2 linked regions of the Methylorubrum populi genome follow. The protein of the gene in region 1 interacts with the protein of each later gene in a pairwise test. Links are inferred from orthologs where the notes say so. Each region holds a gene or a part of one and is shown in the gene's direction. Other genes may lie near its edges. The genes, in order: rsfS and MPPM_RS07675.

Region 1 (15,256 bases):
GTTGAGGATCGCGCCGTCCACGACCGCCGCCGATTCCACGAGCTTCAAGGCGTCCCCGACCGTCGCGAAGGGGCCGAGGACATTCGCTCCGGCGCTGCGCGCGCCGCATCGAAGCTCGTCGGCCCAGAAGTAGTCGTCCTCGGCGATCAGGACGCTGCGACCGAGGAGGGCACGGTCGGACAACTTGGCACCCCAGGAGATCCGAGTCCGCCGCGAGGCGGCCCGTTCGTGCATGCGCACGATTTTTCGGGAACGCCAATCAAATGCGGGCGATAAGAGCGGAACCGCCGTTCATCGCGCTTGATCCAGTTGCGAGGCCGGCACGCGCAGATTGCATGCCTCGGAGGCGGGGCGGTGCCCCGCACGCGCCGAGGTGCTGGCCAAGGACGGACGGTTCATGCACAGGAGGCGGCTTCGTCTTCCTGTCCGCCGCGCTCCCGTCACGACTGTCGCATGACCCAGGTCCGTCCTCCCGCTCTCGAAGATTTCCGCCGCGTCGTCGTCAAGGTGGGCTCGGCCCTCCTCGTCGATCGTGCGCGCGGGCGCCTGCGCCACGCGTGGCTCGCCGCGCTCGCAGAGGACATCGCCGACCTGCACGGCCGCGGCGTCGATGTGGTGGTCGTCTCCTCCGGTGCCATCGCCCTCGGGCGCACGGTGCTGGGACTGCCTCCCGGCGCGTTGCGCCTCGAGGAGAGCCAAGCCTCGGCGGCCGTCGGACAGATCGCGCTGGCCCGGTACTGGACCGAGGCCCTCGGACATCACGACATCGTCGCAGGTCAGGTGCTGGTGACGCCGAAGGACACCGAGGAGCGCCGCCGCTACCTCAATGCCCGTGCCACCGTGCAGAAGCTGCTGGAGGTGCGCGCGGTGCCGGTCGTCAACGAGAACGACACGGTCGCCACCGCCGAGATCCGCTACGGCGACAACGACCGGCTGGCCGCGCGCGTCGCCACGATGATCGGCGCCGACGTCCTGGTGCTGTTCTCCGATATCGACGGCCTCTACACCGCCCCGCCCCATACCGATCCGCAGGCGCGCCACCTTCCGGTGGTGGAGCGGGTGACACCGGAGATCGAGGCGATGGCCGGCGGCCCCGCCTCGGAGCTGTCCCGCGGCGGCATGCGCACCAAGGTCGAGGCCGCCAAGATTGCCGCGAGCGGCGGCACCCACATGGTCATCGCCGATGGGCGCGGAAAGAACCCGCTGCGCGTTGTGCGCGAGGGCGGGCGCTGCACGTGGTTCCTGTCGGGCTCGACCCCGACCGCCGCGCGCAAGACCTGGATCGCCGGGTCGCTGGAAGCCTCCGGCACCCTCGTCGTCGATGCCGGCGCCGCCCGTGCGCTCCAAGGCGGGGCGAGCCTGCTGCCGGTGGGCGTGGTGGCCATCGAGGGCAGCTTCGCCAAGGGTGATACCGTGCTGATCCGCGGCCCCGAGGGACGCATCCTCGGCCGGGGCCTGGTCGCCTACGACAGTGCCGACGCCGCCGCGATCATCGGCCGCTCCAGCCGCGAGATCGCCGCCGCGTCGGTTCAGGCCGGACGCACGGAGATGATCCACCGCGACGATCTCGCGATGATCGGAACCTGAGGCGCCCCGTTCGGGTCAGACAAGTTAACATCGACGCTTGTTCAACCCCAGGGCGATGTGCAAAGGGGCGCTGGAGGGTGCATATGCACTCAAATGCTCAAACGCGCCGCTCGATCGGCGCCAGACGGGAAGCGGGAACGTGCCTGTCCTGAACCTCAAGTCCGATTTTGCGGACGCCGACGACCTCGAAACGCTGATGGCCGGGATCGGCCGGCGCGCGCGCGCCGCTGGCCGGGCGATGGCACTCGCGTCGGCGCAGACCAAGGATCTGGCGCTGCGCGCCATCGCCGAGCAGATCCGCGCCAGCGCCCCGGCGATCCTGCGCGAGAACGCGCGGGACGTTGCCGCGGCACAGGCCGCGGGCCAGACCAAGGCGATCATCGATCGGCTGACCCTGGACGAGGGCCGCGTCGCGGCCATCGCCGAGGCGGTGGAGAAGGTCGCCGGCCTGCCCGATCCGGTCGGACGCCAGCTCGCCGCCTTCGAGCGGCCGAACGGTCTGCTGATCGAGCGCATCTCGGTGCCGCTCGGCGTCGTCGGCGTCATCTTCGAGAGCCGCCCCAATGTGACGGCGGATGCCGGCGCGCTCTGCCTCAAGGCCGGCAATGCCGCGATCCTGCGCGCGGGCTCGGATTCGCACCGCACCGCCACCGCCATCGCCGCGGCGATGAGCGAGGGTCTCGCCCGCACCGGCCTGCCGGCGGACGCGATCCAGCTCGTGCCGACCCGCGACCGGGCGGCGGTCGGGCTGATGCTGACGGGCCTCGGCGGCTGCGTCGACGTCATCGTGCCCCGCGGCGGGCGCAGCCTCGTCGAGCGGGTCCAGGCCGAGGCCAAGGTGCCGGTCTTCGCCCATCTCGACGGCATCTGCCATGTCTACGTGGCCGAGGGCGCCGATCTCGGCATGGCCCGCACGGTGCTCCTCAACAGCAAGATGCGCCGGACCGGCATCTGCGGCGCCGCCGAGACGCTGCTGGTCGATGCGGCGGTGGCCAAAACCCACCTCAAGCCGCTGGTCGAGGCGCTGCTCGAATCCGGCTGCGCCGTGCGCGGCGACGCGGAGACGCAAGGGGTCGATCCGCGGGTGACGCCCGCCGACGAAGCGGATTGGCGCACCGAGTATCTCGACGCGATCATCTCGGCGAAGGTGGTCGACGGGCTCGACGCGGCCATCGCCCATATCGAGGCCAACGGCTCGCACCACACCGACGCGATCATCACCGACGACGCCGAGGCGGCCGCCCGCTTCCTCAACGAGGTCGATTCGGCAATCGTGACCCATAACGCCTCGACGCAGTTCGCCGACGGCGGCGAGTTCGGCTTCGGCGCCGAGATCGGCATCGCCACCGGCCGGATGCATGCCCGCGGTCCGGTCGGCGTCGAGCAGCTCACCACCTTCAAGTACCGGGTCCACGGCAGCGGCCAGACCCGGCCCTGACGCGCTAACGGCGGCTCCTCTGCGCGCACTCGGACTCCCGCCGGCCGCACCCGGCCTGCGGATCGGCCTCTACGGCGGTTCGTTCAACCCGGCGCATGCGGGTCACCTGCATGTCAGCCGCACCGCCCTGCGGCGGCTGCGGCTCGACCGGGTCTGGTGGCTCGTCACGCCCGGCAACCCGCTGAAGGACCGTGGCCTGCTCGCGCCGCTGGAGGAGCGGGTGGCGCAGGCGCGGGCGCTCGCTGCCGACCCGCGCATCGCCGTCACCGGCTTCGAGGCGGAAATCGGCAGCCGCTACACCGTCGAGACCCTGCGCTGGCTCGTCCGCCGCCGGCCGACCCTGCGCTTCGTGTGGATCATGGGGGCAGATTCCCTCGGCTCGCTTCATCGCTGGCGCCGCTTCGAGGAGATCCTGACGCTGATGCCGGTCGCGGTGATCGACCGGCCCGGTCACACCCTGGCGGCACCGGCGGCACGGGCGGCGCAGGCCTTCGCTTCGGCGCGGATTCCGGAGACCGAGGCGGTGACGCTCGCGGCCCGGCGCCCGCCGGCTTGGTCCTTCCTGCACGGTCCGCGCTCGGAACTGTCCTCGACGGCGTTGCGGACGGGTGCCTAGGGCGTTCGGCCCGCTTGAAAAGCGGGACGAAAGCCGCCAATTTCAGGCGGTGGCGGCGTCGCCACAAACCGATTGCCGGGAACCGAGACCCTGTCCGCACACCTTCAGCCGGGAGCCGCCGGCTCCGACACCGAGACCGCCTCCTCCGACGCCCTGAAGGCCCTGGCCCTCGGATGCCTCGACGAGATGAAGGCCGAGGAAACCGTCGAGATCGACCTCGCGGGCAAGACGTCGCTCGCCGACACGATGATCATCGCATCCGGCCGCTCTCAGCGCCATGTCGGCTCGATCGCCGACAAGATCATTCAGGAGATGAAGGCGAAGGGATTCGGCAATGCCCGAGTCGAGGGTATGCCGGCCTGCGACTGGGTGCTGATCGATGCGGGCGACATCCTCGTCCACATCTTCCGACCCGAGGTGCGCGGCTTCTACAATCTCGAGAAGATCTGGGGCGTCGACCGTCCGACCGGCGCCCGCCTCGTTGTCTGAGCCTCACGGGGCCGGGACGTCGCTGATCTCGTCGCACGCTTCGACCTGATCAGTGAACTCCGCCTCTTGGCGCAGCAGACGACCGAGCCAAGCGTGGCGGATTTCCAGCACGAAGCGGAAACTGCGGGTGCCGGTCGCGCAGTGGCTGACGGTCAGGATCCCCGGCGTGAGCCAGCGCGGCAGCATCAGTCGGAAGCCCGGCAGGTCGATGAAGTAGCGCTCACTGCGGAAGACGAGCGCCCGATCCTCCACCAGAACCCGCAGGCTCATCCCGAGCCCGGCGCCGACCCGCTCCTCGAGGCCGGTCGGGCCCCGGAAACGCTTGGCCGAGTGGATCGCCTGGGGAAAGCCGGCGCTGCGGGCGTAGAGCCGCGTCCAGATCTGTCCGCTGCCGCCGCGGTCCTGGGTGACGGCGACCACGCTCGGAACATTGGCGATGCGAGCGGTGGGCAGCGGCGCACCAACGAGGCGCAGGCCCTGTGCCAGCAGCCAGCCGAGCACGGTGAGATGCGTCTCGACGACTCGGCCGGCATAGACCGCACTCTCGCCCGCGCCGAGCCGCTTGGTGAAGCGACGGCGCACCGCCGGCGGCAGCCGCGCCCAATCCGCCTCCGGGACGAGGGCGCGAAAGCGCAGGTCGAACAGTTCGGCCGGGCGGACCGGAGCTTGGGCCGGGGCAGCCCGTTCCGCGGCATTGCGCATGGAGAAGCCTCCTCAAACATCCTCCCATGCCATTCGTCCGGGCGGCGATTCCGCCGGGGCGTGGCAGGTCAGGTCTCGGACTTCACGGGCAGGTAGCGGACGATCCGGCCACCGAGTCGGATCAGCTTGGCCAGGGTGTTGTGAGGCACGTTCAGCATCTGCGCGTACCAGCCGTCGAGCGTCTGGGTGAAGTCGAGCATCGCCTTGAGGCGCCGCGACGCCACGGCCCCGACCCGTGGGTCCCCCTCGGCTTCGGCCACGCATTCGCGCAGCGCCTTGAGGGCAGGGTCGATCTCCCGCTCCTTGCGGCCGGCGGCGATGCGGGTGACCATCTCCCACAGGTCGGTCTCGGCGACGAAGAAGTCGCGCCGCTCGCCCATCACCGGCACCCGCCGGATCAGGTTCCAGGCCGCGAGCTCCTTCAGCGAGTTCGACACGTTGGAGCGGGCAATGCCGAGGGTGCCGGCGATGTCCTCCGCCGCGAGCGGCTTGTCGGAGAGGTAGAGCAGGGCGTGGATCTGCGCGACGGAGCGGTTCACGCCCCACTGTCCGCCGAGATCGCCCCAGTGCAGAATGAAGCGCTCCACTGCCGGGGCGAGCTTTTGCGACTGGTCTGAAATTTCTGTCATGACAGAAATTTCAGACGAAACGAGATGAAAGTCAAGCGGCCGTGCCCGCGCCTCAGATCACCGAGAAGCGGAAGGTGGTGCTCGACGTGAACGTCTCCTCCGGCCGCAGGACGGTGCTTGGAAAGTTCGGGTGGTTCGGTGCGTCGGGGAAGCCTTGCGTCTCGAAGCAGACACCATCCCCGGAACGGTAGGTGTGCCCCGAGGGACCGACGAGCGAGCCGTCGAGATTGTTGCCGCTGTAGAGCTGCAGGGCCGGCTGGGTCGTGGCAACATCGAGCCGCCGCCCACGCGCCGGGCAGAGGCAGGAAGCCGCCGGGCGCAGCATGCCGGCGGATCCGCGCAGGGCGAAGGTGTGATCGTAGCCGCCGGCCAGGACGAGCTGCTCGTGGCCCTGCCGGATGCGCGCCCCGAGCGGCGTGGGCTCGCGGAAGTCGAACGGCGTGCCGGCGATCGGGGCGAGAATGCCCGTCGGGATCTGGGTCGCGTCCGTGGGCGCGTAGGCATCCGAGAATACCTGCACGACGTGATCCATCACGTCGCCCGCGCCCTCGCCGGCGAGATTGAAGTAGCTGTGATTGGTGAGGTTCAGGACGGTCGGACGGTCCGTTACGGCACGATAGTCGATGCGCAACGTGCCGGGTTCGGGCAGGCTGTAGACGACCTCCACGTCGAGCGTGCCCGGAAAGCCCTCCTCGCCATCGGGGCTGCGCCGCCTCAGCGTGAGATGCGTCTCGCCCACCTCCGCCACCTGCCAGAGACGCTTGGCGAAGCCTTTGAGGCCACCATGCATGGTGTTGGGCGGCTCGTTGATCGGCAGCGCGTAGGTCGTCCCGTCGAGGGTGAAGCGGCCCCTTGCGATACGGTTGGCGTATCGGCCGGCGATCGCCCCGAAATGCGGGCTCACGGTCTCGTAGCCCTTCAGGGTGTCGAGGGCGAGGACGACGTTGGCGCGGCGGCCCTCCCGGTCCGGCACTTCGATAGCCGTAACGACCGCGCCGTAATCGATCACCTGCACCCGCAAGTCGTCACGGCTGAGGGTGTGTCGGAGGACGGCTTCGCCCGCCCGCGTCGTCCCGAACCGATCGGCCGCCATTCCTCGCCCTCCTGCTCAGCGTAGACGCGCGAAGTCCGGGAACGTTCTCACGGCCTCCGGACCGTTAGGCGGAGGCGGCCTCGGGCTTGGCGGCACCGGTGTCGTCGGACAATTGCAGCCGGTGCAGTCGCGCATAGGTGCCCCCCGCCGCGACCAGTTCATCGTGCCGGCCGCGTTCGATCACCCGGCCCGCCTCGAGCACGGCGATGCGGTCGGCCTCGCGCACGGTCGAGAGGCGGTGGGCGATGACCAGCGTGGTGCGCCCCCGCATCAGCCGTTCGAGCGCCTCCTGCACGAGGTGTTCGGATTCCGAGTCGAGGGCGGAGGTCGCCTCGTCGAGGAGCAGGATCGGCGCATTCTTGAGGAAGGCGCGGGCCAGGGAGATGCGCTGGCGCTCACCCCCCGAGAGCCGCCCGCCGCCCGGCCCGACCCGGAAGGAATAGCCCTCGCTCAGCCGCGAGATGAAGCCGTGCGCCGCCGCGGCCTTCGCCGCCGCCTCGATCTCGTCCTGCGACGCGCCGGGGCGGCCGAAGCCGATATTGGCCGCAACGGTGTCGTCGAACAGCACGACCTCCTGCGACACCACCGCGATCGCCGCCCGCAGCGATGGGATCGTGACGTCGCGGATGTCGGTACCGTCGATGAGGACACGGCCCGACGTCACGTCCTGAAGGCGCGGCACGAGGTTGAGCAGAGACGATTTGCCCGAGCCCGAGCGTCCGACCAGCGCCGTGGTCGAGCCGGCCGGCACCACGAGGTCGACCCCCTCCAGCGCCGGCGCGTCGGCGCGGTAGCGGAAATGCACGGCCTCGAAGCGGATCTCACCCTGCGTCACCGTCAGCGGTCGGGCAGAGGGCGCCTCGCGGATCGTCGGCGGCTCGTCCATCAGGGCAAAGTAGCGGGAGAGCGCGGCGGCCGCCTCCTGCAGGATCGCGTTGAGGGTGCCGAGCGCCCGCGCCGGCTGCGCGGCGAGCAGCAGGGCGGCGACGTAGCCGGTGAAGTCGCCGACGGTGCGGTCGCCCGACATCACCCGCTGGCCGACCAGCACCAGCACGCCGGCCACCGCGAGGCCGCCGCCGATCTCCATCAGCGGGTCGAGCCGGCCGCGGGCATTGGCCGCCTTCATCTTGAGCCGGCGCACCTCGTCCAGCGCCTCCGCGGCACGACCTTTGAGGTAACCTTCGAGGGCATAGGTCTTGGCGACGCGGGCGCCCTGCAGGCTCTCGGTGATGAGGCTGGCGGTCGCGCCCATCTGCTCCTGCGTCGTGGTGGAGACCTGCCGCAGCCGCTTGCCGATGCGGTTGACCGGGCCGGCCACGAGCGGCGCCGTGACCGCGGCGGCGAGCGTCAGCAGCGGATCCATCCAGATCAGCGCGATCACCAGGGCGGTCAGCATGGCGACGTCGCGCAGCAGAACCGTCGAGATGCGGGTCAGCGCCTCCTTGATGAAGGCGAAATCGGTGGTGAAGCGCTGGGTGAAGGCCGCCGGACTCTCGCGGCCAAGCTGGGCGAGGTCGGCATCGATCAGATGGGCGTAGAGCGCGGCCTGCATGTCGGCCTCGACCCGGGTGACGACCCGGTTGGTGAGCACGGTCTGGCCGAACAGGGCGAAGCCGCGGGCCGAGGTGACGGCAATGACGATGAGCGGCCCGTAGGCCAGCGCTCCCATGTCCTTGTGATCGAAGGCATCGAAGGCAGCCTTGATCAGGGCGGGATAGAGCCCGGTCGCCGCGCCAACGATGGTGATGAGCACGAGCACCACCGCCAGCGTCGCACGGTGGGGCGAGAGCCATTCGCGCCAGAGCCGCCCGAGCAGGGGGAGGGTGTCGCCCGTCAGGAGCGGCCGGCGCGCCATGTTGTACCGTGTCTGTGCTGACCCCGGCCGGAACGCCGGGGCCCGCGGTGTTTGCCGCCGCGCGGCTCGCGGATCAAGCGGCGGACCCGATGCTACTCGTCGCCGCCGTCCCGACCGCCCGGTCCGCCGGGGCCGTGGCGATGCCAGGCCTTGTGCGGCCCACCGAACGGGCGCATCGGCCGGGCGAGGAGCATGGCGCGGCGCTTCTGGCCGTCATCGAGCGTCGCGAAGAGCGGCGTGCTGGCATCGGCGAGCTTGCGCAGGGCCTCGCCCCGGGCGGTCGCCGCGTCGGCCATGGCGCGAAGTGCACCGGGCGCGTCATCGACCATCCGGCCGCGCTCGCGCCGGGCCTCGCGCTGGGCGGCCCGCTGCTTGAAGAGATCGCGCATGGCCGCCTCGACCGGTGGCCAGAGCTTCTCCTGCTCCGGGTTCAGCTTCAGCCCGGCATGCAGACCGGCGATGCGGGCATCGGCGAAGGCCGCCCGATCCTCGGCCGAGAGCGCCGACCAGCGCCCGTGCCGATGGCCGTGCGGTCCGTCCGCGAAAGGCCCACCGCGCTCGCCGGCATGGACCGCCACGGCGCCGATGCTGGCCGCGCCGAACAGCGCCAGCCCCGCCATCGCGAGACCCGTCGCGCGTTTCCTGATCATGGGACATCTCCGTCAGACAGGGGCGTCTGCCCCGATCCGGCGACGATGCGTCCGTTTCGTCTCTGGCGTGTGTCCGGTCGTCTCCGGCGTGTGTCTGCAACATGAAAGCTTGTCCATGTTCGGATAACCATCTTGGCGATGTGATAATGTTACATTATTACCGCGGCCGAACGGAGGAGTTTCGGGATGAGACGGTTCATGGGGCGCGGGTTCGCGGCCGCGATTCTGCTGATCGCCGGCCTCGCGCCGACGATTGCCGCGGCGCAGGAGGCGCGGCTGAAGGCGGTCGCGACCTTCTCGATCCTGGCCGACCTCGTGGCGCAGGTCGGAGGCGACCGGGTCGCCGTGACGAGCCTCGTCGGGCCGGATGCGGACGCGCACGGCTATTCCCCGGCGCCGGGCGACGCCCGGCGGGTGGCGGAGGCCGACCTCGTCGTCGTCAACGGCCTCGGCTTCGAGGGTTGGCTGGAGAGGCTGATCAAGGCGTCCGGCACCAAGGCGCCGGTGGTCGTGGCCTCCAAGGGCGTGAAGACCATCGCCGGCAGCCATGACCACGACGACCATGGACATGATCACGGGGAGGGGGACCACGCAGACCCGCATGCGTGGCAGAACGTGGCGAACGTGAAGCTCTATGTCGCCAATATCCGCGACGGCCTCAGCGCCGCCGATCCGGCGCATGCCGACCTCTACGCTGCCAACGCGGCCGCCTACACGCAGAAGCTCGACGCGCTCGATGCGGAGATTCGCACCGCTCTGGCCGCGATCCCGGAAGAGCGGCGGCGCATCATCACCACCCACGATTCCTTCGGCTATTTCAGCGCCGCCTACGGCATGCGCTTCCTGGCGCCGCAGGGCATCTCGACGGACAGCGAGGCCGGTCCGCGGGACGTCGCCCGCATCATCCGCCAGATCCGCCGGGACAAGGTGCCCGCGGTGTTCGTGGAATCGATCGCCGACCCGCGGCTCATGCAACAGATCGCCCGAGAGAGCGGCGCCAAGGTCGGCGGCCGGATCTATTCCGACGCGCTGAGCGCGCCGGGCGGCCCGGCCGCGGGCTATCTGGAGATGATGCGCGCGAACCTCAGCGCGTTTCGCGAGGCGCTGAGCTGAGGCTTCAGCCGCCCGTCATCGGGGGGAAGAACGCGATCTCCCGAGCCCCGGCGATGGCGCTGCCGGGCTTGGCGTGGACCCGGTCGATCGCCGTGCGCACCACGCCTTCGTTCTCGAAGGCATAGGCGTATTCCTCGCCGCGCGTCTTCAGCCAGCCGATCAGGTCGGCCACGGTGGCGACACCCTCGGGCAGGCTCACGGTCTCGTCGGGCTTGCCGACGCGCTCGCGCACCCAGGCGAAATAGACGAGCTTCATCACACACTCACTTCCATAGCCGTCCTCGCGGGGCGCAGCCGAAGCAAGGACGGACGCGTCAGCGCGGATCGTCGATCACGTGCCGGATCCCGGCCCTCATGTAGTCCCAGCCGGTATAGAGCGTCAGGGCAGCGGCGAGCCAGAGCAGGACGATCCCGGCCGTGAGGCTGCCGGGAATGACGCTCTCGCCGGCCGGGCCGGCCACGAGCACGCCGAGGGCGACGAGCTGCACCGTCGTCTTCCACTTGGCGATCCGGCTGACCGGCAGGCCGACCTTCAGTTCCGCCAGATACTCGCGCAGGCCGGAGACCAGCACCTCGCGGCAGAGGATGACGATGGCCGCCCAGAGCGACACGCCGGCGATGGTGCGGTCGGCAGCCAGCATCAGCAGGAGCGCCGCGACGAGGAGCTTGTCGGCGATCGGATCGAGCATCCGCCCGAGCGCGGAACTCTGCGCCCAGGCCCGCGCCACGTAGCCGTCGAGATAGTCGGTGATCGCGGCCACCACGAACACGCCGAAGGCGGCCCAGCGCGCGGCGATCTCGTCGGGCCAGAACAGCAGGACGACGACGACCGGCACCGCGACGAGGCGGCCGTAGGTGAGGCAGTTCGCGAGCGTCCAGGCCTGCGACCGGCGTCGGGGGAGGACGGCGTTCATCGCCGGGGTGAAATCACGGGCCGCGTGGGGCGTCAACCGCGTCGGGATCGCGTCGGGCGCAGGCTCTGTCGACACGGGCTCGGCTCAAGCGTTGGCGTGGAAGAAATCGTAGACCGCCCGCGCGGTGGCGGCGTTCACGCCCGGCGCCTTGGCGAGATCCTCCAAGGCGGCCCGCTGGATGGCCTTCACGGTGCCGAAATGGTGCAGCAGCGCGCGCTTGCGAGTGGGGCCGATGCCGGCGATCTCGTCCAGCGGGTTCCTGGTCATCTCGCGCTTGCGCCGGGCCCGGTGGGTGCCGATGGCGAAGCGGTGCGCCTCGTCGCGCAGGCGCTGCACGAAGTAGAGAACGGGATCGCGCGGCGGCAGCTTGAACGGGGTCCGGCCGGGCACGAAGAAGGTCTCGCGGCCGGCATCCCGGTCCCGCCCCTTGGCGACGCCGACGAGCGGCACGTCGATCACGCCGATCTCGGCGAGCGAGGCGCGGGCGGCCTCGAGCTGCCCGGCGCCGCCATCGATCAGCACGAGGTCGGGCCAAGCCGGGAAGGCGTCGGGATCATCGATCACCGTCTCGGTCGCGGCCGGCACGGCCTGGCACTCCGCCGCGGCCTGCGGCTCACCGACCTCCGCCTCCCGCGGCGTGCGCGGCGCCTCCTTGGCCAGCCGCTTGAAGCGGCGGGTCAGCACCTCGCGCATCATCCCGAAATCGTCGCCGGGGGTCAGCTCCTCCGACTTGATGTTGAAGGTGCGGTAATGCGTCTTCATGAAACCGGTCGGGCCGGCGACGATCATGCCGCCGACGGCGGCCGTACCGGAGATGTGCGAGTTGTCGTAGACCTCGACGCGGCGCGGCGGCTTGTCGAGGCCGAAAGCCTGTCCCAGCGCGGTCAGCAGCTTGCCCTGCGAGGCGGTGTCGGCGAGGCGGCGGCCCAGGGCCTCCTTGGCGTTGCGCTGGGCGTAATCGACGAGGTTCTTGCGCTCGCCCCGCTGCGGCCGATGGATCTCGACCCGGTGCTCGACCCGGCTCGACAGGGCCGCGGCCACGAGTTCGGCATCCTCGATCGTGTGACTCACCAGCACGAGGCGCGGCGCGGGCTTGTCGTCGTAGAACTGCGAGATGAACGAGGCGAGCACCTCGTCGGCGCTCATGGAGCGGTCGGCCTTGGGGAAGTAGGCGCGGTTGCCCCAGTTCTGGAAGTTGCGGAAGAAGAACACCTCGATGCAGAACTGACCCGCCTGCTCGTCGAGGGCGAAGACGTCGGCCTCCTCGACCCCTTGCGTGTTCACCCCTTGCGTGCCCTGGATCGCTGAGAGCGCGGCGATCCGGTCGCGGAAGCGCGCCGCGCGCTCGAACTCCAGCGCCTCGGAGGCGCGCTCCATCTCCTCGCGCATCCGGTCCTTCACGGCGTTGGACTTGCCGGAGAGGAAGGCGCGGGCGCTGTCGGCGAGCCCGTTGTAATCCTCCAGGGCGATCTCGCCGGTGCAGGGGCCGGAGCAGCGCTTGATCTGGTAGAGCAGGCAGGGCCGGGTACGGTTCTCGTAGTAGCTGTCGGAGCAAGTCCGCATCAGGAAGGCGCGCTGGAGCGCGTTGACCGTGCGGTTGACCGCCCAGACATTGGCGAAGGGGCCGTAATAGTTGCCCTTGCGGCGGCGGGCGCCGCGGTGCTTGACGATCTGAGGCGCAGGCCCGTCGCTGGTCAGCAGGATGTAGGGGAATGACTTGTCGTCGCGCATCAGCACGTTGAAGCGCGGCTTCAACTGCTTGATGAGGTTGGCCTCCAGCAGCAGCGCTTCCGTCTCGGTCGCCGTGGTGACGAATTCCATCGCCGCCGTCTGCGCGATCATGCGGGCGATGCGGTTGGAATGGGCCTGGCCGCGGGCATAGGAGCCGACGCGGGCCTTCAAATTCTTGGCCTTGCCGACGTAGAGGACGTCGCCCTTGTGGTCGAACATCCGGTAGACGCCCGGCGAGGTCGGCAGGGTCGTCCAGAAGCGGCGGATGATCTCGGTGCCGGCCTTGACGGCCCCGGCCTCGAAATCGAAGTCGATCTCGGGCGCCTCGTCGAGGGAGGGCGCCTCGTTCTCGTCCTCGTCGAACCCGTCGGGCGGGACGTCGTCGAAGGCGGATCGGGTCGCGCGGTTCATGGCCCCGATGTAGGCCGCGGCGATTCCGGTTGGAAGAGCCGCGGCGCCGCGGGCCGTTAATCGAACAGGGCGTCGATGTCCGACTGATCGACGTGGCCGGGATCGTCCTGAAGCTTCGGCCCGTTGAGAAGCGAGCTCTCGTCGTTCTCGTCGACCGCGGCGGTCTCGACGGCGAGCAGATCGCGGAAGCCCTCAAGGCTGCTCCAGGCCTCGATCACGCGGTCGAGATGCTCCTCGACGAACTTGAGCACGCTGACGATCTTGCTGATGCGCTGGCCGGTGAGATCCTGGAAGTTGCAGGCTTCGTAGGCGGCGATGACGTGGTCGAGAATGCCGTCGACATTCTCCTGCGCGGCCTTCGTCAGCCGCATGCCGCGCATCATGTTGGCATTGGTTTCGATCTTCTCGATGCTGCCAAGAATCGTCGAGGTGGCCTGCTCGGTCGACTCGACCACCGCGTCGAGCTCGCCCGCGACGCGCCGCATGCCCTTGCCGGTGCTCTCGGAGCGGTGAAGGCTGGCGATCTCCGACTTTGTGCGGGTGATCGCCTCCTTCATCACTTCGAGTTCGTGGCGCATGGCGAATGCCTCGCCGAGTTCGCGGCGGCAGGCCTCGATGGTCTCGCCGGCGCTCGCCTGGGTGATGCGGCGCAGGTCGTTGATCGCGGTGAGGATCTCTTCGAGGCGCGGATTCGGCAGCGCCTCCGGAGCGGCCGCAGAGATGCCGGCCGCCGGAACGGGCAAGCCCAGGCTTTCCTCGATGCGGTAGCGCTTGGTGATCATCGGTCGGACGGGCCTTCGGGGACGGATCTCGTCCGACACAATCCGGCGCAGTGGTTTCGATTTGCTGAAAGTTTTCAGGCGATCGGAGTCATTTACCGCCCGTTGACGACGACTCGCGGTTTGCGGGGGCCCGCCCGCCGGAGCGGGTGATTCACCACGTTCATTCATCGCCCGCAGGGCAAATACCGAAAAGCTTTCCGCATCGCGTGTGCAGGGCGGGAGTGTGGGATGCGGGCGAAATGGAGCGTGGCGCTGGCAGCGCTCGCCATTGCCGGAGCGTGCGGGCCGGCCATGGCGCAGACGGGGCCGGGCCGCTACGGCGGCGGCTTCATCGAATTTCTGATGACCGGCGACGCGCACGGCCCGACCCGGCGCCCCGCCGTCGACGGCTACGGTGCGCTCGGCGAGCCGCGCCAAGCCGCCATTGCACCGCAGCCGCGCGCGCGTTTCGCGGCGCTGCCGACCGGGCCGGCCGCCGAGGAGAGCGCCGTCGCCAGGGCGATCGACCCGCGCTACGCTCGCCAGGTCATCGCCTATGACGGGCCCGGCCGGGCCGGTCAGATCGTGATCGACACCAACGCGAAGTATCTCTACCTGATCCAGACGGGCGGACAGGCGATCCGATACGGCATCGGCGTCGGGCGCCCGGGCTTCGTCTGGACCGGCGCGAAGACGATCACCGCCAAGCGGGAATGGCCCGACTGGACGCCGCCCGCCGAGATGCTGCGCCGCCGTCCCGACCTGCCGCGGCACATGGTGGGCGGGCCGGAGAACCCGCTCGGCGCCCGGGCGATGTATCTCGGCACCTCGCTCTACCGCATCCACGGCACCAACGAGCCGCACACGATCGGGCAGAACGTGTCTTCGGGCTGCATCCGGATGATGAACGAGGACGTGATCGACCTCTACGAGCGCACGCCGGTCGGGACCCGCGTCGAAGTGATCTGACCCATCCGACCCAAGAGAAAGCCCGGTGCCGGGGGACCGGCACCAGGCTCTTTTTCTCTACTCGATCAGGCCCGATCAGGCCCAGTCGTCATCCCCGCCATCGCCGAGGTCGCCGCCGAAATCGTCGCCGCCACCGCCGAACGAGGCGTCCTGGAAGCCGCCGTCACCGCCGCCGAGCGCCGAACCGAGATCCTGGTCGCCGCCGCCGCCGAACATGCCGCCACCCGCGTCACCGCCGCTCAGGCCCGCAGCCTGAGCGCTGCCGAGCGAGGAATGTCCGCCCGCGAAGGCATTGGAG
Region 2 (15,326 bases), 1.7 Mb from region 1 along the record:
TCTGGTCGCGGAAAGCGATCCCGGCGGCGCCCTGCTGGTCCGGCTCGCCGCGGAAGGCGTCCACCACCTCGCCGGCACGGGGCTCGGGCCGGAGGCGCTGGCGCCACCTGAGCCGCGCGACACCTTCGGGCCCGAATGCCCACCGGCGGCCGCGACCCGGCTCTACGGCCTCCTCACCGAGGGCACCGGCGCGCGTAAACGCGTCGAGGAGTGGTTCGACCTCGCCGCCGCCTCAGGCCTGCGCCCGCCCGCCTGGCTGCTCCAGGCGCTGATGCAGCAGCGCGACAGCCTGCCGGCGACCGCCCCTGCCGTCATCGGCGCCGAACTCGACTGGCTCGCCCGCGCCTGCGGCGAGATCCCGGCCGAGACGGGGGAGGCGGCGGAGACGGCGGATTGGACCGAAGGCACGGTGGCCGAGCGCCGCGCCGCCTTCACCGCCTTGCGCGCCCGCGATCCCGAGGGCGCCCGCGCCGCCCTGGAACCGGTCTTCCGCAAGGAGAAGGCGGATATCCGCGAGGCCCTGGTCCACGCGCTGGCGACCGGCCTGTCGGCGGCCGACGAACCCTTTCTCGAAGCCTGCCTCGACGACCGCGCCAGCGGCGTGCGGCTCGCCGCGCAGCGCCTGCTGCCGGGCCTTCCCGGCTCACGCTACGCCGAGCGCATGGCGGCCCGCGCCCGCGCCGCGCTGAGCGTCGAGAGCAAGCGCAAGCTGCTGGGCGGCACCGCGCACAGCCTCGTCGTCACCCTGCCGGAGGAGAGTCCGGAGTTGGCCCGCGACGGCGTCGAGGCGAACTCGTGGGAGCGGCGCGGCGGCGGTGCCCGGGCCGGCCTGCTGCGGGCGATCCTGGCGCGCGCGCCGCTCCACGCCTTCGCCGAGCATCCGCCCCGGCTCTGGATCGAGCTCGCCCTGCGCAGCGAGTGGGCCGATCCGGTCTTCCACGGGCTGTTCTCGGCGGCCAAGCGCAGCCTCGATTCAGCCTGGACGGCGGCAATGGCCGACATCACGGCGGAAGCCTACGAGGGCAAGGTCACCGGCGTCCGCCGCACCAACGAGGTTCTGGGCATGTGGGCGGAGGCGCTCGACCTCCTGCCCGATGCCGAGTGGGAGGCGCGAGTCGGCGCGCTGATCCGCGCCCGCAAGATCGAGGTGGTGCTGGCGGTGCTGGGCCAAGGCCCTGAGCATTTTTCGGAAGCCTTCAGCGCCGCGCTCCTCGACTGGCTCGCCTTCGTCACCCGCGGCTCGGACGCCCTGCGGCGCGATCTGGCCAAGCCCTGGGTGATCGCCCGCCTCGGCGACCGGCTCTGGCCGAGCGACGACAACGCCGCCGCGGCCGCCGCCCTCCTGGCGCGCCTGCCGGAGGGGGAGGGCGACCGCCTGCGCACGCAGCTCGCGGGATTGACGGGTGTGCTGGACCTGCGCGCCGCGATCCGGCGCGACTTCCGACCGGAGACCACCACAGGGAGAACGGCCCAAGGATGACATCGACCCACGCCGTCAAGGCCGCGCAGCTTCGCCAGGCCGCCGAGGATGCCTTCGCCGAGGAGATCGCGGCGCTCCGCGAATCCGACGACCGGCCGCGCCCGCCGAACTGGCAGATGTCGCCGCAGGCCGTGGTCACCTATCTGCTCGGCGGCAGACTCCTGTCGGGCTTCGAGGTCACCCCGAAATATATCGGCGACCGGCGCCTGATGGAGGTCGCGGTGGCCACGCTCGCCACCGATCGGGCGCTGCTGCTGCTCGGCGTGCCGGGCACCGCCAAGAGCTGGGTCAGCGAGCATCTCGCGGCGGCGATCTGCGGCACCTCGCGCCTGATCGTGCAGGGCACCGCCGGCACCAGCGAGGAGGCGATCCGCTACGGCTGGAACTACGCGCTGCTTCTCGCCAAGGGGCCGAGCCGCGAGGCGGTGGTGGGCTCGCCGGTGATGCGGGCGATGTCGGAGGGGCGCATCGCCCGCGTCGAGGAGCTGACCCGCATCCCTTCTGAGACGCAGGACAGCTTCATCACCATCCTCTCGGAGAAGACGCTGCCGATCCCCGAGCTGAACGAGGAGGTGCCGGCGCAAAAGGGCTTCAACCTCATCGCCACCGCCAACAACCGGGATCGCGGCGTCAACGAATTGTCGAGCGCGCTCAAGCGCCGCTTCAACACCGTGGTGCTGCCCCCGCCCGCCACGATCGAGGCCGAGATCGCCATCGTCGAGAGCCGCGTCGCCGCGCTCGGCCGCGCCTTCGAGATCCCGGCCGAGCCGCCGGGCGCCGACCAGATCCGCCGCGTCGTCACGATCTTCCGCGAATTGCGCGAGGGGGTGACGGCGGACGGCAAGAGCAAGGTGAAGCAGCCCTCCGGCACGCTCTCGACGGCGGAGGCCATCAGCGTCGTCGGCAGCGGACTGGCGCTCGCCGCGCATTTCGGCGACGGCCGCCTCTCGGCCCACGACCTCGTCTCCGGCATCACGGGCGCCGTGGTGAAGGACCCGGTGCAGGACGCCATCGTCTGGCGCGAGTACCTCGAGACCGTGGTCAAGGAGCGCGACGGCTGGAAGGACTTTTATAAGGCCGCCCGCGCGAGCGCGTGACCCGAGCGATGCCCGATATCCGTCTCTTCGGCATCCGCCACCACGGCCCCGGCTCGGCCCGCTCGCTCAAGGCGGCACTCGAGGCGCTCGAGCCCGACTGCCTGCTGATCGAGGGGCCGCCGGATGCCGACGCGCTGATCCCGTTGGCCGCCCACGAGGCGATGGCGCCGCCCGTGGCGCTCCTCGTCTACCGGCCCGACCGGCCGCGAACTTGCGCCTTCTTCCCCTTCGCGGCCTTCTCGCCGGAATGGGTGGCGATGCGCTTTGGCGTCGCGGCGGGCGCGACCCTGCGCTTCATCGATCTGCCGCACGCCAACCAGCTCGCCGACGGCTTCGGCGAGGCAGAATCCCCCACCGAGGCCGCGCCGATCGATGCGGAGCCGGTCTCTGAGGCGGCGGAAGCACCGTCCGAGCCTGAGCCCGCCCCGGCTGCCGCCGCGATCCGGCGCGACCCGCTCGGCGAACTCGCGGCGCTGGCCGGCTACCCGGACGGCGAGCGCTGGTGGGACGCCCTGGTCGAGAGCCGCGCGGGCGCCGACGGCGACGTGTTCGCCGCGATCGGTGAGGCGATGGCGGCTTTGCGCGAGGGCGCCGAACCCGACCCCGAAGATGCCTTTCGTGAGGAGGCCCGCGAGGCGCATATGCGCGCGGCGATCCGGCGGGCGGCCAAGGAGGGGTTCGAGCGCATCGCCGTGGTCTGCGGCGCGTGGCACGTGCCGGCGCTCGCCCGCCACGACGCCAAGGGCCAGGCGACCGCCGACGCCGCAACACTCAAAAACCTGCCCAAGACCAAGGTCGCCGCCGCCTGGGCGCCCTGGTCCTACGAGCGGCTGGCCTTCGCCTCCGGCTACCGCGCCGGGGTGCTCTCGCCGGAATGGTACGACAACCTGTGGCACCACGAGGGAAGGGTCGCCGCCCGCTGGCTCGCCCGCGCCGCCGCCCTGCTGCGCGAGAACGATCTCGACGCCTCCCCGGCCTCGGTGATCGAGGCGGCCCGGCTCGCCGAGGCGCTGGCGGGTTTCCGCGGCCGGTCCCGGCCCTCCCTCGACGATCTCGACGAGGCGGCGCAGGCCACGCTCTGCTTCGCCGATCCGGCGCCGATGGGGCTGATCCGGCGCAAGCTCGTCATCGGCGAGCGCCTCGGCGCCACCCCGCCGGACAGCCCCGGCACCCCGGTCGAGGCGGATTTCGAGGCGCAGTGCCGGCGCCTGCGCCTCAAACCCGGCGCGGCCGCCGGCGAGATCACCCTCGACCTGCGCAAGGAGACGGATCTCGCCCGCAGCCACTTCCTCAACCGCTTGAGCCTGATCGGCATCCCCTGGGGCGAGCGGCGGGAGGCGCGCGGGCGCGGCACCTTCAAGGAGGGCTGGTTCCTCGCTTGGCAGCCGGAATGGGTGGTCGAGTTGGTGGCAGCCTCGGCGGAAGGCGGCACCATCGCCGAGGCCGCCGCCGGCCGGGTGCGGACCAGAGCCCGCGAGGCGACCCGCGTCGCCGAACTCTCCGGCCTGATCGGCACCCTGCTCGACGCCGACCTCGCCGAGGCGACGGCGGAGGTGATCCGCGCGCTCAACGACCGCGCCGCGGTCTCGGCCGACGTGTTCGACCTGATGGACGCGCTGCCGCCGCTCGCCGAACTCGCCCGCTACGGCTCCGTGCGCTCCTCCGACACCGCGCCGGTGCTCGCCGTCGTGCGGGGCCTCGTGCCGCGGGCCGCCGCCGGGCTGGTCGCCGCCTGCCAGAGCCTCGACGACGATGCGGCGGCAGCGGCCAAGGCGCGCATCGTCGCCGTCTCGGGCACGGTGGCGCTGATCGAGGAGCCGGAACTGAAGGCGGTGTGGGGCGAGGCCCTGCGGGCGCTCGCCGATCAGGAACACGTCCACGGCCGCGTCGTCGGCCGCGCCGTCCGGCTCTTGTTCGATGATCGCGCCATCGACGCGGAGGAGGCCGGCGAGCGCCTGCGGCTTGCCCTGTCGCGAGCTTCCGGCGCCGCCCCCGCCGCCGCCTGGATCGAGGGTTTTCTCGAAGACAGCGGCACGGTGCTGATTCACGGGCGCGAGTTGCTCGCCGTCGTCGATGAATGGCTCTGCGGCCTCGACGAGGCGCTGTTCATCGAGCTGCTGCCGCTGGTGCGCCGCACCTTCGCGACCCTGGCACCCGCCGAGCGCCGGGCGATCGGCGAGGCTCTGGCCCGGCCGGGCGGCGTGGCCCCAGGCGCGGCAGAAGGTGCGCAGGGCTTCGATGCGGCGCGGGCGGCCAAGGTGCTGCCGATCCTGCGCCTGCTGCTCGGCCCCGAGCCGGTCCGAAGCGCGGACGCAACCACGGGAGACGCCGCATGAGCGAGGCCGTGAACGAGACGGAACGCCTCCGCCGCTGGCGCCTCGTGCTGGGCGGCGGCGCGGCCGAGGGCACGGGCTGCACCCTGTCCGAACGCGACGGGCGCCTCGACCGGGCGATGGGCGCCCTCTACGATTCCGACCGCAAGGGGGGCTTGGGCGCCTCCGCGCCCTCCGTGCCGCGCTGGCTCGGCGACATCCGCGACTACTTTCCGGCCTCCGTGGTGCAGGTGATGCAGCGCGACGCCTTCGAGCGGCTCGACCTCAAGCGGATGCTGACCGAGCCGGAGATGCTGGAGGCGGTCCAGCCCGACGTCTCCCTCGTCTCGACCCTGATCTCGATGCGCGGCCTGCTCGGCGGGCGCACGAGGGAGACGGCGCGCCTCGTGGTGCGCAAGGTGGTGGACGCGCTGATGAAGCGGCTGGAGGAGCCCCTGCGCCAGGCCGTGACCGGGGCGATCGACCGCGCCAGCATCAACCGCCGCCCGCGCCACGCCGAGATCGACTGGAACCGCACCATCCGGGCGAACCTGCGCCACTATCAGGCGGAGTACCGCACCATCATCCCCGAGACCCGCCTCGGCCACGGGCGAAAAAGCCGCGGATCGCTCAAGGACGTGATCCTGTGCATCGACCAATCCGGCTCGATGGCCAACTCGGTGGTCTATTCGAGCATCTTCGGGGCGGTGATGGCCTCGCTGCCGGCCGTTTCGACCCGGCTCGTGGTGTTCGACACCGAGGTGGTCGATCTCTCCGACGAGATGGACGATCCGGTCGAGGTGCTGTTCTCGGTCCAGCTCGGCGGCGGCACCGACATCAACCGGGCGGTCGGCTACTGCGCCTCGCGCATCACCCGGCCCGAGGACACGGTGCTGGTGCTGATCTCCGATCTCTACGAGGGCGGGGTCGAGGCCGGCCTGCTCGCCCAGGCGCAGCGCCTCGTCGGGGCGGGCGTGCAGGTGGTGGCCCTGCTCGCCCTCTCCGACGAGGGCGCACCGGCCTACGACCGGGGGCTCGCCGCGCGGCTCGCCGCGCTCGGCGTGCCCGCCTTCGCCTGCACGCCGGACCTCTTCCCCGACATGATGGCGGCGGCGATCCGCAAGCAGGATCTCAACGCCTGGGCCGCGGGCGCCGGCATCGCCGCGGTCCCGGCCGCCGCCCGCGACGGCTGATCGGCGCCGACATCCTCGAACGCAAGTCCCGGAGTCTCGTCCTGCCCGTCGTCCCCGCCCTCTCCGGCCGCCCGCCCGTTCCGGAGGCGCCGCTCACTTTTGACGCCCCGCTCACCTTCGCGCACCGGATCATCGGCAATCTCCACGCGCAGAGGGGGCCGCTGGCGGCGCAAAGGCGGCGCATCCTCACGCTGGGCCTGCCGGTGCTGTGGTTCCTGGCGCTGCTCGGCACGGTCTCGGCCTGGGCGACTTCGGGCGGCCGGCGCAGCCTGTCGGCGTTCTGGCGCGACCTGTCCGACTTCGATCCACTGCCGCTCGCCGCCGGCCTCGGGCTGATCACGCTCGCCCTGCTCACGCATTACGCGCTTCACCCCTGGTTCGCCCGGCGCCGGGTGCGGGCCCTGATGGGACCGCCGGGCGGCGGCGGCGATGATCCGAGCCCGGTCCCGGTGCACTACCGGCTCGACGGGGCCGGGCTGACCCAGACCGCGCCGGATCTCGTGAGCTTCGTGCCCTGGCCGCGCATCGGCGGGCTCGCGGAGGACCGGCACCACCTCTTCCTGACGACGGAGATCGGCGAGGTGCCGGTCGTCCTGCCCAAGGCGTCCCTGAGCGCGGAGACGATCGCGGGCATCCGGCGCTGGGTCGAGGCCTGCGCCGGCCGGCCCGCCCCCGCCCCGCCGCCGGCCGAACCGGCGACGGGGCCCGATTCCGTGTGCGCCGCCCTGCGCCTGACCGCGGAGGAGCGGGTGCCGCTCATCCTGCGCAGCCTGGAAAATCCCTGGGCCCGCCGCGCCCGGCTCGCCGGGGCCGCCGCGTGGCTCGTGGGCCTGTCCCTGCTCTATCCCGCCCTGCTCCTGATACTCTGGGCGGTCGATCCCTACCGGGTGCCGCTGGCCGACGCGCTGCCGCTCTTCGCCGAGATGATCGCCAGCGATTTCTGGAAGCCGGCTGCCATCACCGCCGTGGTGATCGCAGGGTTCTTCGCGGTCCACGCTTACGCGCGCCGCTGGTTCGCGGTGGATCTCGCCCGGCGGCTCGAAGCCGAGGCGCCGCCCGGCGAGGCCGAGATCGCGATCGGCGAGACCGGCATCGTCACCGCGAAGGACGGGGCGCACGCGCATCTCGGCTGGCCGCTGTTCCGCGGGCGGGTGCAGGCCGGCGACCTGATGATCCTGCCGATGCGCTGGGACGAGGTGCTGCCCGTGCCGCTGCGGATCTTCGAGCCGGAGGCGCGCGCCCGCGCCGAGGCCCTGATCGACCGCCACCTCCCGGAGGCTCGTGCCCGATGACCGATCCCCTCCGCCGCGGCCGTGCGGCTCTTCTCCTGTCGTGCCTGCTCGCCATCGCGCCGGCCCGGGCCGAGGAGAGGCCGAATTCCACCGAGGAACCCGCACCGGAGGCGAGCACCGACGCGGCCGAGGCCCTTCCGGGACCGACGACCCTGCGCCTCGACCAGGGCTTCGTGCTCGATCTGCCCGCGGGCTGGGTGCTGGAGGATGCCGACGAAGACCCCGGCGACGCCTCCGGCCGGCGCGTCGTGCGGATCGTGTGCGAGACCCCGGCCTGCGCCCGCACCAAGGAGGCCTGCACCCTGCGCCTGCGGACCGCCCCGGTCGAGGGCGAGGACGACGCGGCCCGCCTCGCCGGGCTCCACGCCTCGCCGCTGTCCCGCTACTTCCGCCTGCGTGCGGTCCTGAAGAGTACGAGCCCCGGCGCCTCCATCCGCCGCCCGCTCGGACCCAAGCGATTCGGGCCGCGCGACTGGATCGCCGTCGAGACCGAGGCGGCGCCGCGGTTCAAGTCGGGTCTGTTCGCCGAGACGGTGGTCGACGGCCGCTATCTCGGGGCGATCTGCAAGACCTGCGAGACCGGCGCGATGCGCCACGAGGCCGCCCGGGCGATCCTCGGAAGCATCCGCCGGATCGAGCGCTCGGCCGCACGCTGAGGTTCGTTCGGCCCCGCGACTGGCGACCTATGGTCAACCCCGTTCCGGCGATGCCGAACGCGCCCGACGCGGTCTGACAATCGGCTGCGCATGTTCAAGGTTTCAGGGCATGGCAGCCATGTAATCGCCGGGTTGTCGCTCGCGCGTGCTCGTTGTAGCGGACGCGCAGGACCAATAAATTTTTGAGCGGCACGAAAAATAAAATGAAAACTGACGATAAACTGCACATGCACTCCGCGAATGTGCAACATAGCCCGATGCCGATGAACCGGCGGCAGGTTATCGGCGGCGCATTGGCAGGTCTGGCGGCGACGACGCTGCCCGGTTCGCCCCTGCTCGCCGCGGGCGAGCCCCGCAAGGTCGATGTCCTGCTGATCGGCGGCGGCATCATGAGCGCGACGCTCGGTGTCTGGCTGCGCGAACTCGAGCCCGACTGGTCGCTGGAGATGGTCGAGCGGCTCGACGGCGTGGCGCTGGAAAGCTCCAACGGCTGGAACAATGCCGGCACCGGCCACTCCGCCCTGGCCGAGCTGAACTACACGCCGGAGGATTCCAAGGGGAACATCCAGATCGGCAAGGCCGTCGAGATCAACGAGGCCTTCCAGGTCACGCGCCAGTTCCTGGCGTGGCAGGTGCAAAGGGGCGTGCTGAAGAACCCCCGCTCCTTCATCAATTCCACGCCCCACATGAGCTTCGTCTGGGGCGACGACAACATCACCTATCTGCGCAAGCGCTACGAGGCGCTCAAGGCCAGCCCGCTCTTTGCCGGGATGGAGTTCTCGACCGACCCCGAGCAGGTGAAGAAGTGGGTCCCCCTGATGATGGAGGGGCGCGACCCGAAGCAGAAGGTCGCCGCCACGTGGTCGCCGCTCGGCACCGATTGCGAGTGGGGTGAGGTCACCCGCCAGTACATCGCCTCGCTGAAGAGCGGGCCGAAGTTCGACCTTCGCCTCTCGACCGAGGTCGAGAGCTTCGCGCGCAACAAGGACGGCACCTGGCGCGTCACCTCGAAGAACCTGAAGGACGGCAGCCGGTCCACGGTCGATGCCCGGTTCGTGTTCATCGGCGCGGGCGGCGGCGCCCTGCACCTGCTGCAGGCCTCCGGCATCCCCGAGGCCGACGATTATGCCGGCTTCCCCGTCGGCGGCTCGTTCCTCGTCACCGAGAACCAGGACGTGGCCCTGCGCCATCTCGCCAAGGCCTACGGCAAGGCCTCCGTCGGCTCGCCGCCGATGTCGGTGCCGCATCTCGACACCCGGGTGCTCGACGGCAAGCGCGTGATCCTGTTCGGGCCGTTCGCGACCTTCTCGACCAAGTTCCTGAAGGAGGGCTCCTACTTCGACCTGCTGACCTCGACCACCACCAGCAATGTCTGGCCGATGGTCCGCGTCGGCGTCGAGCAGTACCCGCTGATCGAGTATCTCGCCGGCCAAGTGATGCTGTCCGACGAGGACCGCTACCAGGCCCTGCGCGAGTATTTCCCCGACGCCAAGAAGGACGAGTGGCGCCTGGTCCAGGCCGGGCAGCGCGTGCAGATCATCAAGCGCGATGCGGAGAAGGGCGGCGTGCTCAAGCTCGGCACCGAGGTGGTCGCGGCCAAGGACGGCAGCATCGCCGCCCTGCTCGGCGCCTCGCCGGGCGCCTCCACCGCCGCGCCGATCATGCTGAACGTGCTGGAGAAGGTCTTCGCCCAGAAGGTCGCCAGCCCGGAATGGCAGGCGAAGATCCGCCAGATCGTGCCGAGCTACGGCACCAAGCTGAACGGCGATCCGCAGCGGGTCTACCAGGAGCTCGCCTATACCAGCGAGCACCTGCAGCTCACCCCGCCGCCGCAGATCGGGGCTCCGGCCCCGGCGCCCGCCCCGGCCGAGACGGGCACCGTCAAGCCGGTCCCCGACATGGCGCCGTAAGGCGATTACCGGTCCGCAGGTCCAACAAGGATCTGCGGACCGTTCTGTTGACGGATCATTGCGGGGCGAAGCCGAAGCGATCGGCCGGAGAACGCCTCAGGCCTCCGCTTCGGCCCCGTCCTCGATGTAGAGTTCTTCCAGCAGCACCTTGATCACCGCCACCAGCGGCAGGGCGAGCGCCACTCCCCACAGGCCGAACAGCACGCCGAGCAGGAGCTGGCCGGAAAAGATCGTCGCCGCCGGCAGGTCGAGGGCGCGGCGCTGGATGAACGGAGTGAGGCCATAGCTCTCCGCCGTCTGCACCGCGAGGTAGACGCCGAGCGCCCCGAGCAATCCGTTCAGCCCCGAGGCGAGGCTGCTCAGCACGATCACCACGCCCGCGATCAGCGGCCCGATGGTCGGCACGAAGGCGAGCAGGCCGGCCTGGAGCCCGAGGATCAGCGCGCCGCCGATGCCGAGGAAGCTCAGCCCCGCCCAGGTCAGCACGAAGATCGCCGCCATGGTCACGAGCTGTCCGAACAGCCAGTGCCGCAGGGTCTCGCCCGACCCGTCGAGGACGCGCGCGCCCTTCTCGCGGTGGCGCGGCGGCACGAGCCGCAGGGCGCCGTCGCGGTAGCTTTTCGGATCGGCGGCGATGGCCACGCCGAGGAAGACGATCACGAGGACGTTGCCGAGCGCGTTGAACAGCGCAATCACGACGGTCGTGGCCGGGCCGAGCACGCTGCCGGCATCCGACAGGAGCGAGCCGGGGCTCTTCAGGGCGCCCGAGGCGAGACCTGCGAGGCCGCCCTGCTTCTGGCCCTTCCCCTCCTTGCCCTCGTCCCTCTCGCCCTGACCGGTATCACCACCGCCGCCCTGGCCCGCCGGCGCCCCCTGCGATAGGTCGATCTCGATGCCGCGCTCCTTCAGCCAGTCGCGCACCGTCTCCGATTGCTGGCGCACCGTGGTGCCGAGGTCGCGCGCCTGGCTCGCCACGGTGGCGCCGCCGAAGGCGGAGAGCCCGATGGCGAGGGCGGCCAGCACGAGGCAGGCGAGGGCGAGGCGCCATCCGCGCCCGATCGGCAGGACGTAACCGAGGCCGCGGGTCAGACCGTCGAGGAAGACGGCGAACAGGATGCCGGAAAAGATCAGCAGCAGCGTCGCCGAGGCGGTCCAGGCGAGCCAGAGCGCGGCGGCGAAGGCCACGACCGCGATGCCGGCGACCGCGAGGCGGCGCGCGCCCGGCGGGCTGGAAGGGGATGCCGTCATGAGGGGTTTTCCGTTCGCGGTGTCCGGGCGGGCCGGGGCTGGGCAGGCCGAGGGGTCAGGTCCAGGCTTCGGCGGCGGCGGCGTCGGCCTCCGTCGCCTCGACCCAGCCGCCGGTGGTGCCGTCGGCAAGGTGCTCGCGCTTCCAGAACGGGGCGCGGGTCTTGAGGTAGTCCATCAGGAAGTCGGCCGCCGCGAAGGCGGCCTTGCGGTGGGGCGAGGCGGTGACGACGAGGACGATGCCCTCGCCCGGCCGCACCAGCCCGTGGCGGTGGATCACCCGCAGCGCCTGGACCGGCCAGCGGGCGCGCGCCTCCTCCACCACCCGACCGATCTCGGCCTCGGCCATGCCGGGATAGTGCTCCAGCTCCAGCGCGGCGAGCCGGCCCGCCTCGTCGCGGCAGAGGCCGGAAAAGGTCACGACCGCTCCCGCCCGCCCGGCCAGTTCCGCCTCGATCCGGGCAATCTCGGCGGCGGTGTCGAAGGGCTCGGACTGGATGCTGACCGTCATGACCGCCTCTTCGGGAACGCGTACGCGGCGTGGACGGACCTGCCCGAGCGTTTACACGCAAGCCCGTTACTCCATTTGCCCGCGAGCCTATATGGCTCAAGGATAGGACCGCGCCACCGGCGCCGTTTCGAAGAACAGCGAGCCGCGACGTGACGCCCGATCTGATCCTGCCCCATGACGGCATCCTGCCCGTCTTCGCCAGCCGCCCCGTCTGGTGCGGGCGCGCCAGCACCGTGATCGGCACCGCCACCCTCGGGCCCCAGGCCTGGCTCGGGGACGACAGCGTGATCCGCAGCGACGGCCAGCCGATCACCGCGGGCGAGCGCTTCTGGCTCGGCGCCCGCTCCACCGTCCACATCGCCACCGAATCGCTGCCGACCCATATCGGCGACCGGGTCACGGTCGGCCGCAACGCGGTGGTGCATGCCTGCACCGTCGGCTCGGACGTGGTGATCGAGGACGAAGCGATCATCCTCGACGGGGCGGTCGTCGGCGACAACGTGCTGATCGAGGCCGGCGCGACGATCTTTCCCCGCTCGAACCTCGAGAGCGGCTTCGCCTATGGCGGCAACCCGGCCAAGCGCCTGCGCCCGGTGACGCCGGAGGAACTGGCCGAGCGGGCCGAGCGCCTGCGCGAGGCTGCCGGCGAGGCGGCGAGCCCGCCCGCGCCGACCGAGCCGCCGGAGACCGATGCCAGCGTGTTCGTGGCCCGCACCGCCCGGCTCTCCGGCCGCATCGCGCTGGGCGCCGGGGTGACGGTGCTGTTCTCCTGCGAACTCTCGGCGGAAGTCGGGCCGATCGTGGTCGGCGCCGACACCAACATCCAGGACAACACCGTGATCCGCAGCCGCGGCGAGGGCGTGGTGATCGGGCGCGACACCACGATCGGCCACAACGTGCGCATGGCCGATTGCCGGATCGGCGCCCGCTCCCTCATCGGGATCGGCTCGGTGCTGGCACCCGGCACGGTGGTGGCCGACGACGTGATGCTGGCCGGCGGCTCGACCACCGATCCGGGCCAGTTGCTCGAGGGCGGGCACCTCTGGGGCGGCCGGCCCGCGCGCATCCTCGGCACCCTCGACCCGAAGAAGCGGGCGATGATGAGCCACATCGTCGAGGGCTATTGCCGGCACGGGCGCGAGTACCGGCTGCTGCAGGAGCAGGAGGGGTGAGGCCGGCGACGCCCGCCCCGGCGCGCTGTCTCCGGAAACCGACGCCCCGGAGACCGACGCAGCGATGATGAGCCGTCTCTTGACGCTGGCCCTCGGGGGCCGAAAGCGGTTCGACGATCTCAGCGAGCAGGAGATCCTGGCGCTGGCGATCGGGTCGGAGGAGGAGGACGGCCAGATCTATCGCGCCTATGCCGGGCGGCTGCGCGCCGACTCTCCCCATTCGGCCGCCCTATTCGACGCGATGGCGGAGGCCGAGGACGAGCACCGCCGCCGCCTGATCGCGTGCTACAAGAGGCGCTTCGGCGACTTCATCATCCCCATCCGCCGCGAGCACATCGCCGGCTATTACAGCCGCAAGCCGGTCTGGCTGATGCGCCATCTCGGGCTCGAACGCGTCCGCGAGGAGGCCGCCGCGATGGAGCGGCAGGCGCGCGACTTCTACCTCGCCGCCGCCCGGCGCTCGACCGATGCCGACACGCGGGCCCTGCTCGGCGACCTCGCCGCGGCGGAGAGCGCGCACGAGCGCACGGCCGAGGCGCTGACGGAGGCGCATCTCGGCGGACCCGTCCGCGACGAGGAGGACGCCGTCGCCCACCGCCAGTTCGTCCTGACCTGGGTCCAGCCGGGGCTCGCCGGACTCATGGACGGCTCGGTCTCGACGCTCGCCCCGATCTTCGCCACCGCCTTTGCCACGCAGAACCCGTGGACGACCTTCCTCGTCGGTCTCTCCGCCTCGCTCGGCGCCGGCATCTCGATGGGCTTCACCGAGGCCGCCCACGACGACGGAAAGATCTCCGGGCGCGGCTCGCCGCTCAAGCGCGGCCTCGCCTCCGGCGTGATGACCGCCCTCGGCGGCCTCGGCCACGCGCTGCCCTACCTGATCCCGAATTTCTGGCTGGCGACGAGCATCGCCTTCGCCGTGGTCTTCGTCGAGCTCTGGGCCATCGTCTGGATCCAGAACCGCTACATGGAAACGCCGTTCCTGCGGGCCGCCTTCCAGATCGTGCTCGGCGGCTCCCTCGTGCTGGCCACGGGCATCCTCATCGGCGGCGCCTGAGGCGCGCTCGCACTCGGGTCGAAACCCGGGTCAGCCGGGCCATGTCACGCGTCGTTTCCAGCGCCCCCGAGACGCCCAATAGGCCTTCGACGGTGCTGGAAAGGGGATGGAAGCTACGCCGCCGGCGCGGCCCCGCCCTCGCAGGTTCGGCGGATGATGCCCAAAGTCCGCCGGCGGATCAGACCGCTCACCGGACGGATCAGAAACCAGTAGGGCGCAAATCTCCTGCCTGCGGCACGATCCACGCAAATGACGCGCGTCTCCGTCGACAGGATCGTCACGCCTGCGCCTTCGGTGCGGACGGCAAAGTTGAGCGCGAGTTTCGCGATTCCCGGCTCGCTCAGATCCAGAAAGTCCTGCCCGCCAGACAGAGGGGCAAGATCGAAGTCAGGCCGCCAGAAGCGGCCCGCCAGCCCAAACACGACCTCGTTCTCGGAGCGCTGCAGCAGAGTGAAGTCATCGATTCCGAACGGCGGCTGCGGCTCGATCGGCCGGCGCTCGAGAAGCCGCCGGGCCCGCATCGGCAGTTCCCGCAGGGCGATCATCCTTTGGAAAAACGCATCGCTCTCGGTTCGGTAGGCTGCGGCGGCCGCGATCACGGTGTCGGCCGACGCCCTCACGCTTGCGCTGTGATACTCCCTGTATTGCGGGATCGGGATGTATCGATCGATCAGAGCCATCGTCGCACTCGTCCAACCAGCCGCTACCGATGGGAAGGCGGGTCCGCGCCCCGGCCGCATCCCGACGGCGAGAGCCGCAATCCCCGACGGGGATCTTTCGTCGGCATCGGTCAGGTGAGCCAGGATCGACGTATCAGCGCAACCTTGTGCCGTGCAAAGCGCCTCCATGCGGGCGCATCGTCCCGGAAGCCGGCATCCCTTGGTTCGGAACGATCCGCTACCCGCAGGCGATCTGATCGCAGCGCCGCATCGCCGCGATCATCCGCGCCAGCGACTTCACGCCGGGATGGCCGAGCACGCCGGTATTGCCGAGCACGTAGGAGGGCGTCGCGGTGAGCCCAAGATTGGCCGCGACGTTCATGTGGGCGCGCATCGCCTCGCGCACCGCGTCGCTGTCGGCGATCTGTTCGAGTTCGGCCCGCGGCACGCCGGTCTTCGCGCCGATGTCGAGTGCCTTGAGCCCGTCGATCTGGCCCTTGGTGGACAGCAGTTGGCCGTAGAAGGCGAAGGCCGCCGCCGAGCCGAGCTTGCGCTGCACCGCCAGCGACACCTTGGCCGCCTGGGCCGACATCGGCGAAAGGATCGGGTTGTGGACGAGGCCGATCCGGAGGCCCGGATCGCTGCCGGCGAGCGCGGTCACGTCGGCGGCGGCCTTGCGGCACCAGGGGCAGTTGTAGTCGAAGAACTCGTAGAGCGTGACCTCGGCCTCGCGCGGCCCGAC

Evidence for each region.
Region 2: the proteins of rsfS (region 1) and MPPM_RS07675 interact in binary tests that used the Escherichia coli proteins (3 or more experiments, as listed by UniProt). The link is inferred for Methylorubrum populi from one-to-one orthologs.

The regions. Positions count from the first base shown.
Region 1 is NZ_AP014809.1:3,408,539-3,423,794, forward strand. The notes cover bases 2,493-5,421. They hold rsfS (ribosome silencing factor), read left to right. Parts: upstream 2,493-3,713; coding sequence 3,714-4,130; downstream 4,131-5,421. Other genes in these bases: MPPM_RS15650 (glutamate-5-semialdehyde dehydrogenase), read left to right, coding at 2,493-3,025; MPPM_RS15655 (nicotinate-nucleotide adenylyltransferase), read left to right, coding at 3,081-3,641; MPPM_RS15665 (DUF4166 domain-containing protein), read right to left, coding at 4,134-4,832; MPPM_RS15670 (GbsR/MarR family transcriptional regulator), read right to left, coding at 4,901-5,421. Outside these bases: MPPM_RS15640 (response regulator), read right to left, coding at 1-183; proB (glutamate 5-kinase), read left to right, coding at 454-1,587; more of MPPM_RS15650, read left to right, coding at 1,727-2,492; more of MPPM_RS15670, read right to left, coding at 5,422-5,461; MPPM_RS15675 (aldose epimerase family protein), read right to left, coding at 5,514-6,554; MPPM_RS15680 (ABC transporter ATP-binding protein), read right to left, coding at 6,619-8,409; MPPM_RS15685 (Spy/CpxP family protein refolding chaperone), read right to left, coding at 8,502-9,059; MPPM_RS15690 (metal ABC transporter substrate-binding protein), read left to right, coding at 9,246-10,172; moaD (molybdopterin converting factor subunit 1), read right to left, coding at 10,177-10,428; pgsA (CDP-diacylglycerol--glycerol-3-phosphate 3-phosphatidyltransferase), read right to left, coding at 10,487-11,086; excinuclease ABC subunit UvrC, read right to left, coding at 11,171-13,228; MPPM_RS15710 (protein phosphatase CheZ), read right to left, coding at 13,285-14,010; MPPM_RS15715 (L,D-transpeptidase), read left to right, coding at 14,239-14,958; MPPM_RS15720 (DUF2076 domain-containing protein), read right to left, coding at 15,034-15,256. UniProt on the Escherichia coli protein: Functions as a ribosomal silencing factor. Interacts with ribosomal protein uL14 (rplN), blocking formation of intersubunit bridge B8.
Region 2 is NZ_AP014809.1:1,658,042-1,673,367, reverse strand. The notes cover bases 528-3,526. They hold MPPM_RS07675 (ATP-binding protein), read left to right. Parts: upstream 528-1,476; coding sequence 1,477-2,577; downstream 2,578-3,526. Other genes in these bases: MPPM_RS07670 (DUF5682 family protein), read left to right, coding at 2,586-3,526. Outside these bases: more of MPPM_RS07670, read left to right, coding at 3,527-4,913; MPPM_RS07665 (VWA domain-containing protein), read left to right, coding at 4,910-6,082; MPPM_RS28385 (YcxB family protein), read left to right, coding at 6,286-7,374; MPPM_RS07655 (hypothetical protein), read left to right, coding at 7,371-8,030; mqo (malate dehydrogenase (quinone)), read left to right, coding at 8,288-9,940; MPPM_RS07645 (AI-2E family transporter), read right to left, coding at 10,037-11,188; MPPM_RS07640 (molybdenum cofactor biosynthesis protein MoaE), read right to left, coding at 11,244-11,696; MPPM_RS07635 (gamma carbonic anhydrase family protein), read left to right, coding at 11,846-12,868; iron exporter MbfA, read left to right, coding at 12,933-13,925; MPPM_RS07625 (hypothetical protein), read right to left, coding at 14,039-14,605; MPPM_RS07620 (DsbA family protein), read right to left, coding at 14,823-15,326.